4 regions of the Anoxybacillus sp. FSL W8-1294 genome follow, and region 3 is predicted to be linked to each of the others. Evidence: riboswitches for the same ligand, from Rfam matches in the RefSeq annotation. Region 3 holds a riboswitch; each other region holds the start of a gene.
What was found. A riboswitch is a leader RNA that binds a small molecule or an ion and turns the genes downstream of it on or off. The one in region 3 is predicted to bind cobalamin.

Region 1 (4,216 bases), 870 kb from region 3:
CAGGCGGCAACCGACGATCGAGTAGATGATCGAGCCCACCTTGATTAAAACGTGCAACGTAGAGGGCAACCGATTGACGGCATACGTTGACCATTTTTGCGACATCTTTACCGAGGTGACCTTCCATGACAAGACGAACAGCGGTCACCCGAACGCGAAGCGAAGCATCTTTGATTTTCCGTTCTTGTTTCCGAAGTGTTCGCGGCGTCCAGCCGTGATCATTTGTAAGTTTCAGACGTTTCATGTCCTTTCCGCTCCGTTTATTCGTGAATATTTAGGAGCAGTATAACCATGGGGAAAGGTGTTCATACAGAAGTTACGGTTTTAAAGTGCATGTATATACTCATCTACAGTTATTTAATAGCTATGTAACAAATGCTGGCTTCCTTTAGTCCGTCAATATTTAATAATGAATTCACATATTCAAAGGAAGTTGAATGGCTCAAATTATAAGATATATTTAGACTATCTAAAATCAACGTTGCTGAAGACAGCAAATGTCCTACATCAATATTAACAGCCTTAAAAGATCTACTTTCTCTATATCTATACATACTCCGTTCAAAAATACTTGTTAAAATTATTATTACAGGGTAATCATTTGAATTTTCTTTAATTAATGGGCAAACTTTTTTTAGGTCAATTTCCGATAAGTTATTTATTTCTACCAAGTTGTTTGAATAGACACTATAATGATATACTGAATTTTTACTTAATTCACTTAGTTTTATGTTGTTTGTTGTAATTAAATAGCATTCTGTAGGATGTTTAATCCCTCCACTTGGACTAGTCTTTAGCAAGTATTCGTCTCCTAAACTTGTAGTTTTTATTCCCTGACGACCAAAAACCATTTTTAGGAGATATGATAATTGATCAAAGTTTATCTTTGAACTCTTTGCCTTTTTAGACATCATTACATCCCTTACAGAAAAATTAGTTGTACTAATTGTCGCTACTTCTTTCAAGCGCACTCTTTTTTGTTTAGAATCATATTCTTTATAAATTGGCGGGGGATTTTTTTCTCTTTTAAATTCTCTCATACCCTCTATATCAATTTCATAACCAGACTGGGAATAATCCAGTTTCTTTTTTGCATTATTAAACAACTGATATACATATGCTTCGTTCCAGTTAAAAGTTTTCCAAAGTTCCTGTAAATCTAACCATTCTTTTCTATAATCTGATTCACTCAATAAAAGTTTTTCTTCAATCAACTGTTCTAAGAATTGAAATAATAAATCTTTATCTATTTCGTAAAGACTTAGAATTTGAGCAACGATCCCATTTTTATTACAGGGTTTATTACTAGTTATTTTAAGTATCTCAAATATTAACTCATTGTATAATATTTCCGTAGAATAATATTCCTCGTTCAATAAATCCAATACATATTCCTCATTTTGCAAATGAAAATATCGAAGCATTGGATTAAAAAAATATTTCATTTGTACTCTCTCCTCGTAAATATGAGCTTCAATTGAAAAAATTCAATTGAAGCTCATATTTCTTTTATTCCCCCATTTGTCTTCTTACATAAGTTTCTTTGTTAGAAACTTTTAATAATTTTAATTGGTTAAGATTAACTTTTTTCTTTTTTGAAGTTTCCTCTTTTGAAACTCCTCTTTTCACATTTAACACCTCCTCTACATTATTAAGGTTCTTCACCAAAAGTTATATTTGATTTTTCTATAACACCCTCTACTGATGCTTGTGAAGAAGAACCAGTAAATCAATGGTTTTTCCACATTCTTTTTTCAAGAAACACATCACTTGTCCGATACATATTTTTACAACAAACAAAACCACCTCTTTTTTTAAAATTCATTTGAAATAATTTTATTTTTTGTACATTTTAAAATTTTTTGTACATTTTAAAATATAACAAAAAAAAAAAATCAATACTTTTTAACATAAAATTATCAACAAAATACCAATATTAACTTAAAAGAAAAATATAACCATTAACTACGGCGTTACATCTCTCAAAACCATCCACACGAAAAAAACATTTCAGTTGAAAAAAACAAAAAGTTCGTTTATTCTGAATTTTATACAACAACATAATAAGTTCACGCAACAGGTGGTTCACACATGCTGTGAATCTTAAAAGGGAAGTTTGGTGAGAGTCCAACACGGTCGCGCCACTGTGATGCAGAGCTGTTTATCATCATCCACTGTTTCATTTGAAATGGGAAGGAGATAGACGGCGATGAAGCTAAGTCAGGAGACCTGCCTGTTGTATGCACTTACGACCTACGCGTCATAGGGAGGAGTGAGGACATATGATCTTGAGGCACTTCATGTATCTCAATACGAGCTAGCTATGCCCTCCTTCTGTTTGGAAGAGGGTTTTTTTGCTTGATTGGGATATAAATGACTGGAGGTGCTTAACTTGTTCATCCGTAGTTCAAATGTAGGATATCCACGTATTGGAGAAAAGAGGGAATGGAAAAAAGCATTAGAATCTTTTTGGAATGGGCAAATGAACGAAGAGCAGTTCACAAAAACGATGGAAACGATTCGACTTGATTCGATTCGCAAACAAGTCGAGAAAGGAATTGATCTCATTCCGATCGGAGATTTTTCCTTATACGATCACGTGTTAGATACAGCATTTATGTTCGGATATATTCCAGAGCGATTCAAACAAATAGTTAATCCGCTAGAGCAATACTTTGCGATGGCGCGTGGGACGAATGGGCAACATGCGCTTGAAATGACGAAATGGTTTAATACAAATTATCACTACATTGTGCCTGAAATCGGGCAAACGAAGCCGAAATTAGTGGATAATCGCCTATTGAAAGAATACAAGCTTGTCAAAGAAACATTCAATTTAGAAACAAAACCTGTATTGCTTGGCCCGGTTACATTTCTTTTGCTTTCTAAGCAATACGCGCGAAACGAGTGGCGAAAATATCTCGCACAATTAGTTCCTCTTTATGTGGAATTATTCAAACAACTAAGAGAAGCGGGCGTGTCATTCGTCCAAATCGATGAACCGATTCTCGTTCAAGATATAGACGATGATATCATCAACGCATTTCATCATGTATACAACGTTTTTCACCGCGATATACCGAACATAAATATTATTTTACAAACGTATTTTGCTAGCGTATCGCATTATCGTGAAATCGTTGCTTTACCTGTCGCAGGCATTGGGCTTGATTTCGTGCATGACGATGGCGAGAACATGAAAAACATAAACACGTACGGATTTCCGAAAGATAAAATATTAGTTGCTGGTATTGTAGACGGTCGCAATGTATGGAAAAGCTCGCTTGCCCAAAAAGCGAAGCTCCTTCATCATTTAGCAGGCGTTTCTGAACAACTGATCATTCAACCGTCTTGCAGCTTACTGCATGTCCCTGTCACAACAAAACATGAACATACATTACCAACGGAGCTTGCTAGTACTTTATCATTTGCGGATGAAAAATTAGATGAAATACGTATGTTGACAGAGTATATGAACGGAAACGTAACGATCGACGAGCTAATCAAATACGATGAACAAACAACCGTTTATTTTTCCAAGTTCCGTCAATCTAAACAAACAGACGATATCACAACCGTTCCATTAAACCGAACATCTTACAGCGAAAGACAAAAAGCACAACAAGCCCATTTGCAGCTTCCACTTTTTCCGACAACGACGATTGGAAGCTTCCCTCAAACGAGCGACGTGCGCCAAGCTCGAATGAAGTGGAAAAAAGGCGAATGGAACGACAATCAATATAAGTCGTTTATAAAGAAAGAAATCGCAAAATGGATCGACATTCAAGAGCAACTTCAGCTCGATGTGCTTGTCCATGGCGAATTTGAACGTACAGATATGGTGGAGTTTTTCGGTGAAAAACTGCAAGGCATGGCATGCACGACAAACGGTTGGGTGCAATCATATGGATCACGTTGTGTGCGCCCACCTATTATTTTTAGCGATATTGCCTATCAAAAACCGATGACCATAGAAGAAACAGTATATGCCCAATCATTAACGACTAAACCTGTGAAAGGAATGTTAACAGGACCAGTAACTATTTTAAACTGGTCGTTCGTTCGCGACGATATTCCACGAAAACGTGTGCTCATTCAGCTCGCTCTTGCGATTCGTGAAGAAGTGCTGCAGTTAGAAAAAGAAGGAATACGCATCATTCAAGTCGATGAGCCAGCATTACGGGAAGGATTGCCGCTTAAAAAAGAGAAACATGCA
Region 2 (4,216 bases), 1.1 Mb from region 3:
CAATGCTTGCAGCTGCTTGTTCCCCAAACGAAAATGCGTTTAGCTCGCGAGTGTGAACAAATAGACCGATAGAACCGATCACGAAAAACGGAAAAAACAAGGAAACGTACGACCAACCGCGCATCGCTACGCTCCCCATAAGCCAGCCGATGACTTGACGTAGCTCTTCTCCACTTAGGGCAACCATAAGCGAAATGAGCGAACCGAAAAAGGCGTTCATCATAATACCAATTAAAACAATCGTCTCGATTGCCATATTCCGCTCTGCAAGTCGCGCAAATAATAAAACAAACAATAACGTCATCAGCGCAAAAATAATGCTAACAATCGGCAACGTAAACCGCCCGAGAAGTGGTAAATGGAGATGAAAGAAAAAAACGATGACCGCTCCGACAGCTGCACCAGACGATACTCCGATCGTATACGGATCAGCTAAAACGTTTTTTAAAAGCCCTTGGAACGCTACACCAGCAAGTGCTAAGGACGCCCCAATCAAAAAGGCGAGCACTACTCTCGGCACACGAATCGCAATAATAATTTGCGAAATGGTGGCGGGAACGTCCATCGGTGTATGAAACAAATGATGCGACAACGTGTCCCATATAGAAGAAAAGGGAATCGATTGTGATCCAATCGATATCCCTAACAATATGGCAGCCATCGCAATGATTGATGCAACGATGTAATTATTGAAAAATGTCTGGATAAACGACTTTGGCAATTTCTTCGACCCCTTCAGCTAAACGTGGTCCTGGACGAGAAACTAAATCTGAGTTCACATCATATACTCGCTTATTTTTGACAGCCGGAACGTCTTTCCATGCTGGGCGAGCGAGCACTTGCTCAACTGCGTTCGGCGTGTAATAACCGTACGTCGTAATAATGACATCCGGGTTTAACGCCACTGCATCTTCTTCCGTAAACATCGGCCATCCTTCTTGATCACCTGCCGCATTTTTCGCATGAATGATCGTTAACATCTCATCCATAAATGTTCCTTTTCCGGCTGTATAAATTTCTGGTGCAGGCGAGACTTCGATCCAAACGGTTGCTTCTTCTTTCACCTCTTTTGCTTTTTCAGCAATGGCATCGATTTTTTGCTTCATTTGTTTCACAACGTCCGATGCTTCTTTCGTTTTCCCTGTCGCTTTACCGATTAGTTCAATGGAAGCATACACGTCATTCAACGATGTAGCATTTGGCACAACAATGACTGTAATGCCCGCATCTTTCAATTGTTTTAATCCTTCTTCAGAGTTATGTGCACTTGACGCGTGTGCAAGCACAACGTCCGGCTGAAGCGCGATAATTTTTTCAACATTAAACTCCATGCCGCCGATTTTTTCTTTATTTTTCACATCTTCCGGATAGTTATCAAAATCGCTTACACCAACGATTTTGTCGCCAAGTCCTAACGCATACGCAATTTCTGTATTGCTCGGGATAAGCGAAACAATTTTTTCCGGTTCTTTTTCAATCGTGACATCACCAACCGCATCTTTTATGGTGACTGGAAATGCGGCTTGTTCCGTTTTCGCTTCTTGCTTCGTCTCTTTTGCTGGCTCTGCGTTATTCGCGCACGCCGCTAATCCGAGCGTCAGCACGAGCGCAAGAAGCCATACATACTGCTTCCATTTTTTCATCGTTTTTCCCCCTCTTTGTATATAAAAATAAAAAGCTCATCCCAAATGGAATGAGCTGGAAACAACAAAAGACAACCGTCACCTTTGTCGTTTCGCCGTCTCACTCCCCGAAGACGCGAATGACGATGCAAAAAGGCAGGTCTACTGACTTATGCGTCATCCTACTTTGAAGCCTTCCCATACGAATTGTACAGTGGCGTCCTTCATTTCGTCAGCATTTACAGTTGCGGGGACAGTTCTGGACTTGCACCAGATTCCCTATTAAGTCTACTAGGTTTCCCATTCGACACCTTTTTGCAACGAACGTATACAATTGTCGAACAATTTTTACGTTTCTATCATAGCCGAAAACGTCGCTTATGACAACAAAAATTTTCTATTTCAATGGAAGTGTAAATGTAAACGTCGTTCCTTCGCCGAGCTTACTATGAACAGCGATCGTTCCTTTATGCGCCTCAACGATGTTTTTCGCAATCGCAAGACCTAATCCTGTGCCAGAGCGACTGCGTGTACGTGCTTTATCCGCTTTGTAAAAACGCTCAAACACGAACGGCAAATCTTCTTCAGCAATGCCAGAGCCTGAGTCTCGAACAGAAATGCGCACCGCCTCTTCGTCCCCATCGACTATGACACGAACTTCCCCACCGTCATCTGTGTGACGAAGAGCATTATCAATTAAATTCGTCAGCACTTGTTCGATACGGTCAGGGTCAAGCAACACGACAAATTCTTCATTTATGTCCACGAGCAAGCGAACTCCTTTTTCTTTCGCTAACGCTTGAAACTTATGAATGATGCGCTCGGTGTATGAACGAAGCGGCACGCGCTCTTTATGAAGCGTTAAATGTCCTGCTTCCATACGCGCTAAATCAAGCAAGTCGTTAACGAGGCGACCCATGCGCAACGATTCATCATAAATGACTTTTGCCAATTCTTTCTTTTCTTCATCTGTCGCCGCGATGTCGTCGACAATGGCTTCACTATACCCTTGCAACATGGCGATTGGCGTTCGCAACTCATGCGAGACGTTGGCGATAAAATCTTTGCGCAACTTATCGAGCCGACGCTCTTCCGTCATATCTCGAAGCACTGCAACCGCCCCGCGAATCACTTTGCCATTGTACAACGGCGTCATCACAATGACCCAATTGCGACCTTGTAAAGCAATTTCTGCTGCTTGTTCTTTCTCTTCCGCCACCGCTTTCGTAAACAATTCATTCACTTGCGGAGGAAGCGGCGATAAATCGTCGCGCTGCCCTTGTTCGTAGTACCATGCTTGTAAAAATCGGTCGGCAGGTGGGTTTGTAATAAGCACTTCGCCATTGCGATTGAGCGTAATGACGCCATCCGCCATGCTGCTTAAAATGCTCGCTAGTTGTTCTTTTTCTTGATTTAACGCATTAATGTGAAATTGCAATTGCCGACCCATCTGGTTAAACGCCATAGCCAGTTCCCCAATTTCATCATGGGTGACGATCGGCACTTTGGAATCGAATTTCCCGCGCGCCATTTCAAACGCGACTTGTCTCATTTTTCTAAGCGGTGCCGTAATTCTTGTCGATAAGAAAAAGGCAAATACCGTCGTTAACACAATAGCAATAAATGCAGCAAGAAAAATAAACTTCGTCGTTTGTTTTGTCGTTTCTTCTACAGCTTTTAGCGATTGATATACAAACACAGCACCGTTTCCATCAGATGTGCGAAGCGGCACACCAACAATAAACAACTCGTTATAAACCCGATTTCGCATCGTTTCGTTTGGCATCATCGCCCGTTTCACTACTTTCTTTCCATCAAATACGCGCGACAACTGTTTATCTTGTTGAACAAACGAAAGCGGCAAATCAACGAGCTGTTCATTTGGTGAGTACCAATAATGACGATCGTCAATAATAATCATTAGTTTGGATACATCATCAACCATCGTCCATGCAATTGAGCGAGCAAACTGCTCATCATGCTCGGCGACGACGCGGGCAACTTTTACTGCTTGTTGAGTGAGTTGCTCTCCCGTTTTTTCCAAATAATATTTTTCAAAAAAACTTAGCAACAAAACGGTTAAAATAAAGAGGACGAAAGCAACAAGCAATAAAATTGTCAGCCATAATTTTCCGACTACACTACGCCATAGTGCCATCATTCATTCACGACCTCAAATTTGTACCCAACGCCCCAAACGGTGACGATCATTTTCGCTGCTGCTGGCGATACTTTATTTAACTTTTCGCGCAACCGTTTGACATGCGTATCAACTGTTCGTAAATCACCAAAAAATTCGTAATGCCATACTTCTTTTAACAATTGCTCGCGATCAAACACTTTATCTGGTGACTTCGCTAAAAAATGAAGCAACTCGTACTCTTTCGGAGTTAAGCTAACTTCATGCCCATCTGCTGTCACCCGATGCGCATCATGGTCAATTGTTAAATGAGGAAATACGAGCACATCTCGTGTTGTCGTATCCGTTGTTACATATGGAGAGTTCGCTGTACGGCGAAGCAGCGCTTTCACGCGGAGCACCACTTCACGCGGGCTAAACGGCTTAACGATATAATCGTCCGTTCCTGCTTCAA
Region 3 (4,216 bases):
AAAGTAAACAAACACGTAAGCAAGCACGCCACGGTAAGCGCGCATAAACAATGAGCCAAGTGAGCATCCATCCGATCGTAAGCAGCCGACCGACATTCGTTCCAATCATCGCCCATATAAGCAAAATAAATGAAAATGTCAGTTTAAATGTCGCCCGAAGTTTCGCAAGCCGATTGCGATACGCCCATTCATCAAGCCAGCTAACCATTTCGTTTTCGCCCTCTATACAAGCCGATAATGTAGCCAATCACTCCCGCTCCAATTGCCGCCTGCAATGAAAATAGCAACGTTTCTACTTCCCCGCCGGGCGGTTCAAAAAAAACATCGAACCACGGTTCATAATTGGGCGCAAGTTGTTGAATCATCTCCTCCGCAAGCGCATCTGCCCCAGCAAACTCCGTATGTTTTACAACGACGAGCGGCAAAACGCTCAAAAGTGCGGCAAGGAAAAGCAATAGTCGATTGTTCATTTAGCAGACGCCCCTTTCTGTTGCAATATATTTAATTCTTGTTTCGTGTACGTATGTAAAAAATTCCATACAACAACAGTCAGAAGCCCTTCGGTAATTGCAAGCGGTATTTGAGTGAAAGCAAAAATGGAAGCAAACTTTAAGAACGCCCCCCATACCCCGCCTGTTGCGTCTGGAAATGCTAGCGCAAGTTGTATCGATGTCATCACATACGTAGCTAAATTGGCAAACATCGCCGCCACAAAAACAGAAAGGCGCATCGAAATGCGAAGCTTTTGGCATGCAACAAACGACACGTACGCTACAAACGGACCGATAACCGCCATCGAAAACGCATTTGCACCGAGCGTTGTCAATCCACCATGCGCAAGCAATAATGCTTGAAACATTAACACAGCCGTACCGATGACCGTCATGACGAACGGCCCAAATAACAGCGCACCGAGGCCTGTCCCTGTCGGATGCGAGCTGCTTCCTGTGACAGATGGAATTTTTAAAGCGGAAAGAACGAATGTAAATGCGGTCGCTAGCGCAAGCAACATTTTCATTTCCGGCTGTTGTTTTACGATGCGCGTCATCGTCCGTAAACCGACGAAGAAAAATGGCAAAAATAACAACCACCAAACGAGCGCCCAATGCCAAGGTAAAAATCCTTCCATAATGTGCATCGCATATACTGAAGGTGAAAGCGCAAATAAAACGTAGACAGTCAAGCATGTACAAACGATCCACCATGCGTTTCGCTTCATTTTTCTTTCCCCCTTGTCGCAACGCTATGTTCGGGCATAACAAATCCTGTATGTTCATACGTATACGTGACGTAATCGCGCAATATGTTCCCGTCACGTACATGATTGCGTACAATGTCCCTCCCTATTTGTTCATCAATCGTACGATACCAAACACCTTCTGGATAAACGATGACGACACATGCATCTTCGCAGCGACCGTTGCATCGTGTACGCGTCGTATGAACGCGCCCATGTAACTGCAACCGATCAATTTCATCGCGAATCGCTTGCGTCACCTCTTCCCCTCCTTTTCTCATGCAGCTTCCTCCGTTGCAAATAAGCACGTGATGTGTCGTTCCTTGTAAATTCCATGTTGCCATATATGTCGCCCCTTTTTTCAAAATAAAAAAGCACCCCTAGGCAGAGGTGCAGAAAAAACGAAAGATTCAAAAAATAGAGCATACGTCACTAAGCATATATAACGTCCATCGTTCCCGCACGTCCACCTATATTCCCGTAGGTAGCCGACGTATCGCAAGCAGGCAGGTCTCCTGGCTTAGGTTCATCATTTCGTTGCGCCTTCCCAAAAATCAGTGGCATATTGCAACGAAACTCCCCATCACAGTGGCGGGTACCGCGACGGCTTTGCACCGTTCTTCCCTTTTAAGCATACGGACGTATGCACCGTACTTGCTCATCGTATATATTTTTTCAAAGAGCGTGAATGTTAAGAATATAATACACCATTTTTTTCTTCTCGCCTAGCCTGTTTATAAAAAAAGAGCACCTTCCTATTCAGAAGATGCTTTGTAATAATCGCACGAAAACCGTTTGACGAGCGTATGCGGAATAATGATGCGTTTAATTGGCTCATTCGGGTTTTCGATTTGTTGAATTAAATTTCTTGCTGCTTCAAAGCCGAGCTGGAAAATGTTAATGTCTACCGATGTTAATGGCGGACGGGAAATTTCTGATAAAAGCACGTTGTTAAAGCTCACGATCGACAAATCGGCTGGTACGCTTAGCCCCATTTCCGCAAGCGTATTTAACACACCGAGCGCCATCAAATCGTCGGCGACAACGAGCGCAGTCGGCGGTTCTTTCAATGAAAGCAACCCTTTCATCGCCTCTTGGCCGCCTTCTTTTAAAAATTCTTCATGCACGATGTAATCTTTTCGATACGGAAGACTAGCCGATTTCAATGCTTTTTCATATCCGAGCAAACGATCCATCGTCACGATGAGATTTACATTTCCTCCAACAAACGCGATGCGCTCATGACCGAGCTCAATTAAATATTCTGTCGCCTCGCGCGCAGCGCGAACGTTATCGTTATCCACGTGCGTAATTTGCTCCGCTTTTTTATGCGGTTTACCGATGACGACAAACGGCACGTCTTCTTTTTGTAAATACGCCATAATTTTATCGTTCGCTCGCGAATACAGCAAAATCACCCCATCGACGCGTTTTCCTTGCACCATATGGACGACGCCTTCATAAATTTCCGCTTCCGTCTCCCCTGTCGACAACTGCAACGCATATTGCCGATCATGCACCGCTTTGCTAATGCCGCGAATGACTTCTGGGAAAAACGGGTTTTGAAACGCTTTATCGGCTGAGCTTGGCATAATTAAGCCGATCACTTGCGTCGATTTATTTGCTAAACTGCGGGCGATAAAATTCGGATGATAGCCGAGCTCTTTCATCGCTTCGCGCACTTTTTTCTTCGTCTTTTCACTAATGCGCGGACTGTCAGCAATGACGCGTGAAACAGTCGATGGTGCCACGTTTGCTCGTTTCGCTACATCTTTAATCGTTACTGTCATAAAAATCCCCCATCTCTTACAAAACAAACGAGTTTGTCGCTTCATCGACAAATCTTTGTTCACCGTTGACTATGACCGTTGACGGCACATGTCCAACAAACATGACACGCATACGCCACGGCGGCTGATACGTCCCTTCCGCCTCGACGTGAAAATGAACGGTATCGTGTGAAAATACCACACGAATATGCATGTTCACATACTCTCCTTTTTCATATGCAAACGTTGCGCCGTCATCATCGTATAACGTATATGATGATGTTCCTTCTTCCATCGTATACACATACAACGTCAACTGTTCGTCCGCAATGGACGTCGATTGTTTTGCTTCGGCACGGGCAATCATCGCCCCTTCTTTTACAAATATCGGCAACCGATCAAGCGGCGCTTCGACAATATATCGTCTGCCGCCTTCAAATTTTTCTTTCGTCCAATAATCGATCCAACGCCCTTTCGGAAAATAGACGAGGCGATGGAACGTATGCGGACGCATAACCGGCGCGATCATAACTTCATTGCCGACCATAAATTGATCTGATATGTTCCACGTCTCAGCATCGTCCGAATATTCTAACATGAGCGGACGCATCATCGGCACACCTGTTTGATATGCTTCAAAACATAACGTGTACAAATGTGGGAGCCACTCGTAGCGCAACTCAATATATCGCTTCACCATCTGTTCATATGTTTCACCGAACGCCCACGGTTCTTGACGGGCGAAACCAATCGCACAATGATTGCGGAAATATGGGAAAAAAGCGCCGACTTGCGTCCAACGAACAAGCAATTCCCCATGAGCATCATGAGCGAAGCCGCCCACATCCGCCCCACAAAATGCAACGGCAGATAATCCTAAATTTAAACACATCGGCAAAGATAGTTCAAGATGTTCCCAAAAACTGCGGTTGTCTCCTGTCCACACAGCAGCATATCGGTGAATGCCCGAAAAACCGGCGCGCGTTAACACAAACGGACGCTTCCCTTTCAGTTGTTTTTTCAATCCGTTGTACGTCGCTTCCGTCATCATCATTCCGTATATGTTATGCACTTGACGATGCGTTTTCCATCCGTCATGAACGACTTGTTCATCGATCGTTTTTGTCTCGTTAAATACCGATGGCTCATTCATATCGTTCCAAATGCCTTCGATGCCGATGTCCGTATAAAACGTATGTTGTTCGCCCCA
Region 4 (4,216 bases), 1.3 Mb from region 3:
GCCATTAAATAACCGTTGCGAACACCATACTTCATCACTTGCTCTTTTAACTCATCCCAATCTAACTCATCGTGGGAATGATAACCGCGAAGCTCAAAATATTTTCCTGTATGCCAATCAGAACCTGCAAACGCCGGATATGCACCTTTTTCTTTCGCCAATTCCATGCTTGCTCGAATCGTTAAATAAGCGATTTTTTCAAATAGCTTGTCAGCGAAATCAACGCTTTCTTCACTATTCCACTTAATTCCTTTTAACGCTAATAAGTGATGCCATGAAAATGCACCTAGACCGATTGCCCGATATTTTTTATTTGTCATCACCGCTTGCAACACTTCAATGCGATTTTCGTTTAAGTCGATGACGTTATCAAGCATACGCACTTGAATCGGAATTAATCGTTCTAGTACATCGTCTTGTACGGCGCGAGCGAGATGAATGCTAGATAAGTTACAAACGACAAAGTCGCCTGGTTTTTTATGAATAATGATTTCACCATCTTGCGTATACTCTTTTGTTACGGTAGTCGCGCTCATATTTTGCATAATTTCCGTACATAAATTGCTAGAATAAATCATGCCCGCATGTTTATTTGGATTCATGCGATTCGCTTCGTCGCGATAAAACATATAAGGTGTACCCGTTTCTAATTGTGATTTTAAAATGCGCTTCATAATTTCAATGGCAGGTACACGTTCTTTACTTAACTCTGGATGGTTGATACATTCTTCGTATTTTTCGCGGAAGGAGCCATGTCCTCGTTCTTCATCGTAAAAATCTTCAAGACCTAGCGGATTCCCATCTTTATCTTTCCACCCCATCACTTTTTTCACTTCATGTGGGTCAAATAAATACCAATCGCCCCGCTTTTCGACTTGTTCCATAAATAAATCAGGGATGCATACGCCATAAAATAAATCATGGCATTTTTGCCGTTCATCGCCGTTGTTTAATTTTGCGTCTAAGAAAGAGAAAATGTCTTTATGCCAAACGTCTAAATAGACGGCAATACTTCCTTGTCGCGTACCAAGCTGATCAACCGATACAGCGGTATTGTTTAATTGGCGCATCCATGGGATGACACCAGACGATACGCCTTTAAATCCTTTAATATCCGAGTTGCGTGCCCGAATTTTTCCTAAATAGACGCCGATTCCCCCACCGCCTTTGGAGAGGCGAGCGATGTCTGTATTCGATTCATAAATGCCGATTAAGCTATCGTCGACCGTATCAATGAAACAACTCGATAATTGACCGTAAGATTTACCTGCGTTGGCGTACGTTGGTGTAGCGACCGTCATATATTGGTTTGATAACGCCCAATACGCTTCTTTGACAAGCTCCATTCGTTTTTCTTTTGGCTCATTCACCATCAGCGTAAGAGCAATGGTTAAAAAGCGTTCTTGTGGCAACTCATAAATTTCTCCGTCATATCCTTTCGCTAAATAACGATCAACGAGTGTGCGTAATCCGATATAGGTAAATTGCTCGTCTTTTTTCGAATCGATCCATGTCCCCGCTTCTTGTAGTTCTTCTTTCGTATATCGTTCAAGTACAAACGGATCGTAAATACCGAGATCAACGAGCATTGTTTGTAACTCATAAAAGTAGTGGTATGTGTCGGATACATCATAGCCACGATTGGTTGCTGCTTCATTGTACAGCTGTTGTAAATAAAGGCGTGCTGCGACAAACGTCCAATCAGGTTGTTCTACGGTGATTTCGTCAAGTGCATTTAAAATGAGTTTGTTCATCATGTCATCGTATGATTTTGTATACGTCAGCGACCGTATCGTACGCTCGATGTATCGCGCGCTTGATAAGTGTGGAAAGTCTTTGAAAATATGAAACAATAATGTGCGGATCGTTTCTTCATTTACTTCTGTTTGTTGTTTTATGTACACCATATAACATCCCTTCCCCTAGAAAATAAAAAAATCCGCTCTCGTTGAGCGGATGAAACGATGGAAAAAGGCATGCTTTCACCATCGTTTCATCTTCTCAATCCCCGAAGAATATGAAACGATACAAGGAAGGCAGGTCTCCTGACTTGCGCTTCTTCCTACTTTGGATTCCTTCCCATATATGTGCCATAAATAGCTGACATATACAGTGGTGTTATTTCCATTTCGTCTGCGCACACAGTTGCGGGGACAGTTCTGGATTCGCACCAGATTCCCTATTAAGTCCGTTTGGACACCTTCACTTGTCGGTTTCAATATATAGTTATTATTTCGTGCGATTATCACAATATATTGTACGAAAAAGGTTTACGTTTAAAACTATAGCGAAAAATCTCAACATTTGCAATCGTTATTTTTCATCCTTTGCTACATAGCGTCGATCTTTCAAAAGCGAAGAGAGAAAAAGTGTGCTTGTAATCGCAAAGGCAATAAACGCATATTCATGAGGGCTTGTAAATAGACGGTCAAAAATAAGCGATCGTTATGATCGCTTATTGTAGAGCTTTTTTTAGTGCAGAGATGTTGTCATTCATAATCGCAAAATAGTCTTTGTTGTTTTTTATATCATCATTTGTTCGTGCTTCTAAGTTGTGAAGGATAAGTACATCAGCTCCGATTTCGTTTTTCACAACTTCAGCAATTTTCGATGTTACGTTTTGCTCAAAAAAGATATAGTGTATGTCATGGTCTTTGGCGATTTGAATAATCGAAGCAAGCTGCTTTTGTGACGGTTCGTTTGTTGGCGATAGCCCAGTCACGCTTATTTGTTTTAAGCCATATCGTTTCTCCCAATAGCCGTAAGCCGCATGAGCGACAAGAATTTCTTTTCTTTTCGCGCCTTTTATCAATTGTTGGAACTGGCTATCGAGCTGTTCAAGCTGCTGTTTTAACGAGGCAAAGTTTTGTTCAAAATCATTTTTTGCCTCAGGTTTTAGTTCCGTTAACGTTTGTTTAATTGTTTCAGCCATTTGGATTGAATATATCGGATCTAACCAGACATGAGGATCTACATCTCCGTGATCATGCTCATCTTCATGGGCGTGTTCATCTTCATGAGCATGTTCGTCCCCATGAGTATCGTTGGCTGGAAGAAATTCCGTCCCAGCTGTTGCTTCCACGAACTTGACGTGTTCATTCTCTAGCGTTTCGACAACGCGATCAACAAATCCTTCCATTCCTTGACCGATGTAAATGAAAGCGTCAGCATCTGCGATTTGTTGCATCGTTTTTGCCGTCGGTTCGTATGTGTGCACATCAACGCCGGGAGGATATACGCTTTCCACTTGAACGTGCTTGCCACCAATTTTTTCAGTAAAGTCTTGAAGAGGGTATACAGTTGTATAAACGATAAGTTGATCGTTTTTTTCCTCATTCTTCGATTCATTCGTCTGTTCTTGTTGCGAGCATCCAAACAATAGCAGTGTGCTCGTAAGTATAATGGATAAAATGGTTTTTACCTTCATCTTCTTCCTCCTTCCAAATAAAGAAAGATGTTTCTGATCGTCAAATAACATCTTTCTCACTCCTGTTTTATTATATCGTAATCGTTACGATTTGAAAACTATGAAATAGCCGTAAATGGTGGAAGTGGATCGACAAAAGTAGACCAATCTTCAAACGTAATTATTACGATTTACATTGTTTATCATAACGAAAAAAAAGAGAAAGAACAACTATTTTTGCTCTTTCTCTGGAACAGGATCAAATCCACCTGGATGAAATGGATGGCATTTTAAAATGCGTTTGATTGTTAAATAGCCTCCTTTAAGTGCACCGAAGCGACGAATCGCTTCTAATCCGTAATGCGAACAAGTCGGATAAAAGCGACATGTCGGTGGTTTTAAAGGGGAAATAAATCGTTGATAAAAACGAATGAGTAAGATGAATATATGTTTCATGTAATACGCCCGCCCCTATTTTTTCTTATTGTAACATAGTTGGACGAAACAATTCCAACAAAAAAAGATGAAAAAAGTCGGACTTTTGTGTATGATAAAAACGTGACAATTGAAAAAGAGGTGAGAAATATGCCTTCAGTAGAAAGCTTTGAACTAGACCATTGTGCGGTCAAAGCGCCGTACGTTCGCCATTGTGGTGTTCATCAAGTCGGTAGCGACGGTGTTGTGAATAAATTTGATATTCGCTTTTGTCAACCAAATAAAGAAGCGATGCAACCGGCAGCGATTCATACACTTGAACATTTACTAGCGGTGCACATTCGTAAGCATGCTGAAAAATACGCTCATTTTGAT

Region 1: linked by a shared signal. The riboswitch ahead of metE (5-methyltetrahydropteroyltriglutamate--homocysteine S-methyltransferase) and the one ahead of NSQ23_RS11915 ((2Fe-2S) ferredoxin domain-containing protein) in region 3 are both predicted to bind cobalamin.
Region 2: linked by a shared signal. The riboswitch ahead of NSQ23_RS06150 (ABC transporter substrate-binding protein) and the one ahead of NSQ23_RS11915 ((2Fe-2S) ferredoxin domain-containing protein) in region 3 are both predicted to bind cobalamin.
Region 4: linked by a shared signal. The riboswitch ahead of NSQ23_RS03055 (ribonucleoside-diphosphate reductase subunit alpha) and the one ahead of NSQ23_RS11915 ((2Fe-2S) ferredoxin domain-containing protein) in region 3 are both predicted to bind cobalamin.

What each region holds. Positions count from the first base shown of each region.
Region 1 is NZ_CP150179.1:168,213-172,428, reverse strand. Features, by position in the region: gene NSQ23_RS00980 (winged helix-turn-helix domain-containing protein) at 1-244, opposite strand, end outside; gene NSQ23_RS00975 (SagB/ThcOx family dehydrogenase) at 354-1,445, opposite strand; cobalamin riboswitch at 2,062-2,252, shown strand; gene metE (5-methyltetrahydropteroyltriglutamate--homocysteine S-methyltransferase) at 2,393-4,216, shown strand, end outside.
Region 2 is NZ_CP150179.1:1,156,514-1,160,729, reverse strand. Features, by position in the region: gene NSQ23_RS06155 (iron ABC transporter permease) at 1-721, opposite strand, end outside; gene NSQ23_RS06150 (ABC transporter substrate-binding protein) at 687-1,643, opposite strand; cobalamin riboswitch at 1,760-1,952, opposite strand; gene NSQ23_RS06145 (ATP-binding protein) at 2,020-3,783, opposite strand; gene NSQ23_RS06140 (response regulator transcription factor) at 3,780-4,216, opposite strand, start outside.
Region 3 is NZ_CP150179.1:2,229,843-2,234,058, forward strand. Features, by position in the region: gene NSQ23_RS11900 (CbiQ family ECF transporter T component) at 1-208, opposite strand, end outside; gene NSQ23_RS11905 (energy-coupling factor ABC transporter substrate-binding protein) at 201-470, opposite strand; gene NSQ23_RS11910 (energy-coupling factor ABC transporter permease) at 467-1,219, opposite strand; gene NSQ23_RS11915 ((2Fe-2S) ferredoxin domain-containing protein) at 1,216-1,581, opposite strand; cobalamin riboswitch at 1,725-1,910, opposite strand; gene NSQ23_RS11920 (LacI family DNA-binding transcriptional regulator) at 1,993-3,027, opposite strand; gene NSQ23_RS11925 (glycoside hydrolase family 31 protein) at 3,044-4,216, opposite strand, start outside.
Region 4 is NZ_CP150179.1:555,248-559,463, forward strand. Features, by position in the region: gene NSQ23_RS03055 (ribonucleoside-diphosphate reductase subunit alpha) at 1-1,907, opposite strand, end outside; cobalamin riboswitch at 2,018-2,219, opposite strand; gene NSQ23_RS03060 (metal ABC transporter substrate-binding protein) at 2,456-3,427, opposite strand; gene yidD (membrane protein insertion efficiency factor YidD) at 3,638-3,862, opposite strand; gene NSQ23_RS03070 (S-ribosylhomocysteine lyase) at 3,992-4,216, shown strand, end outside.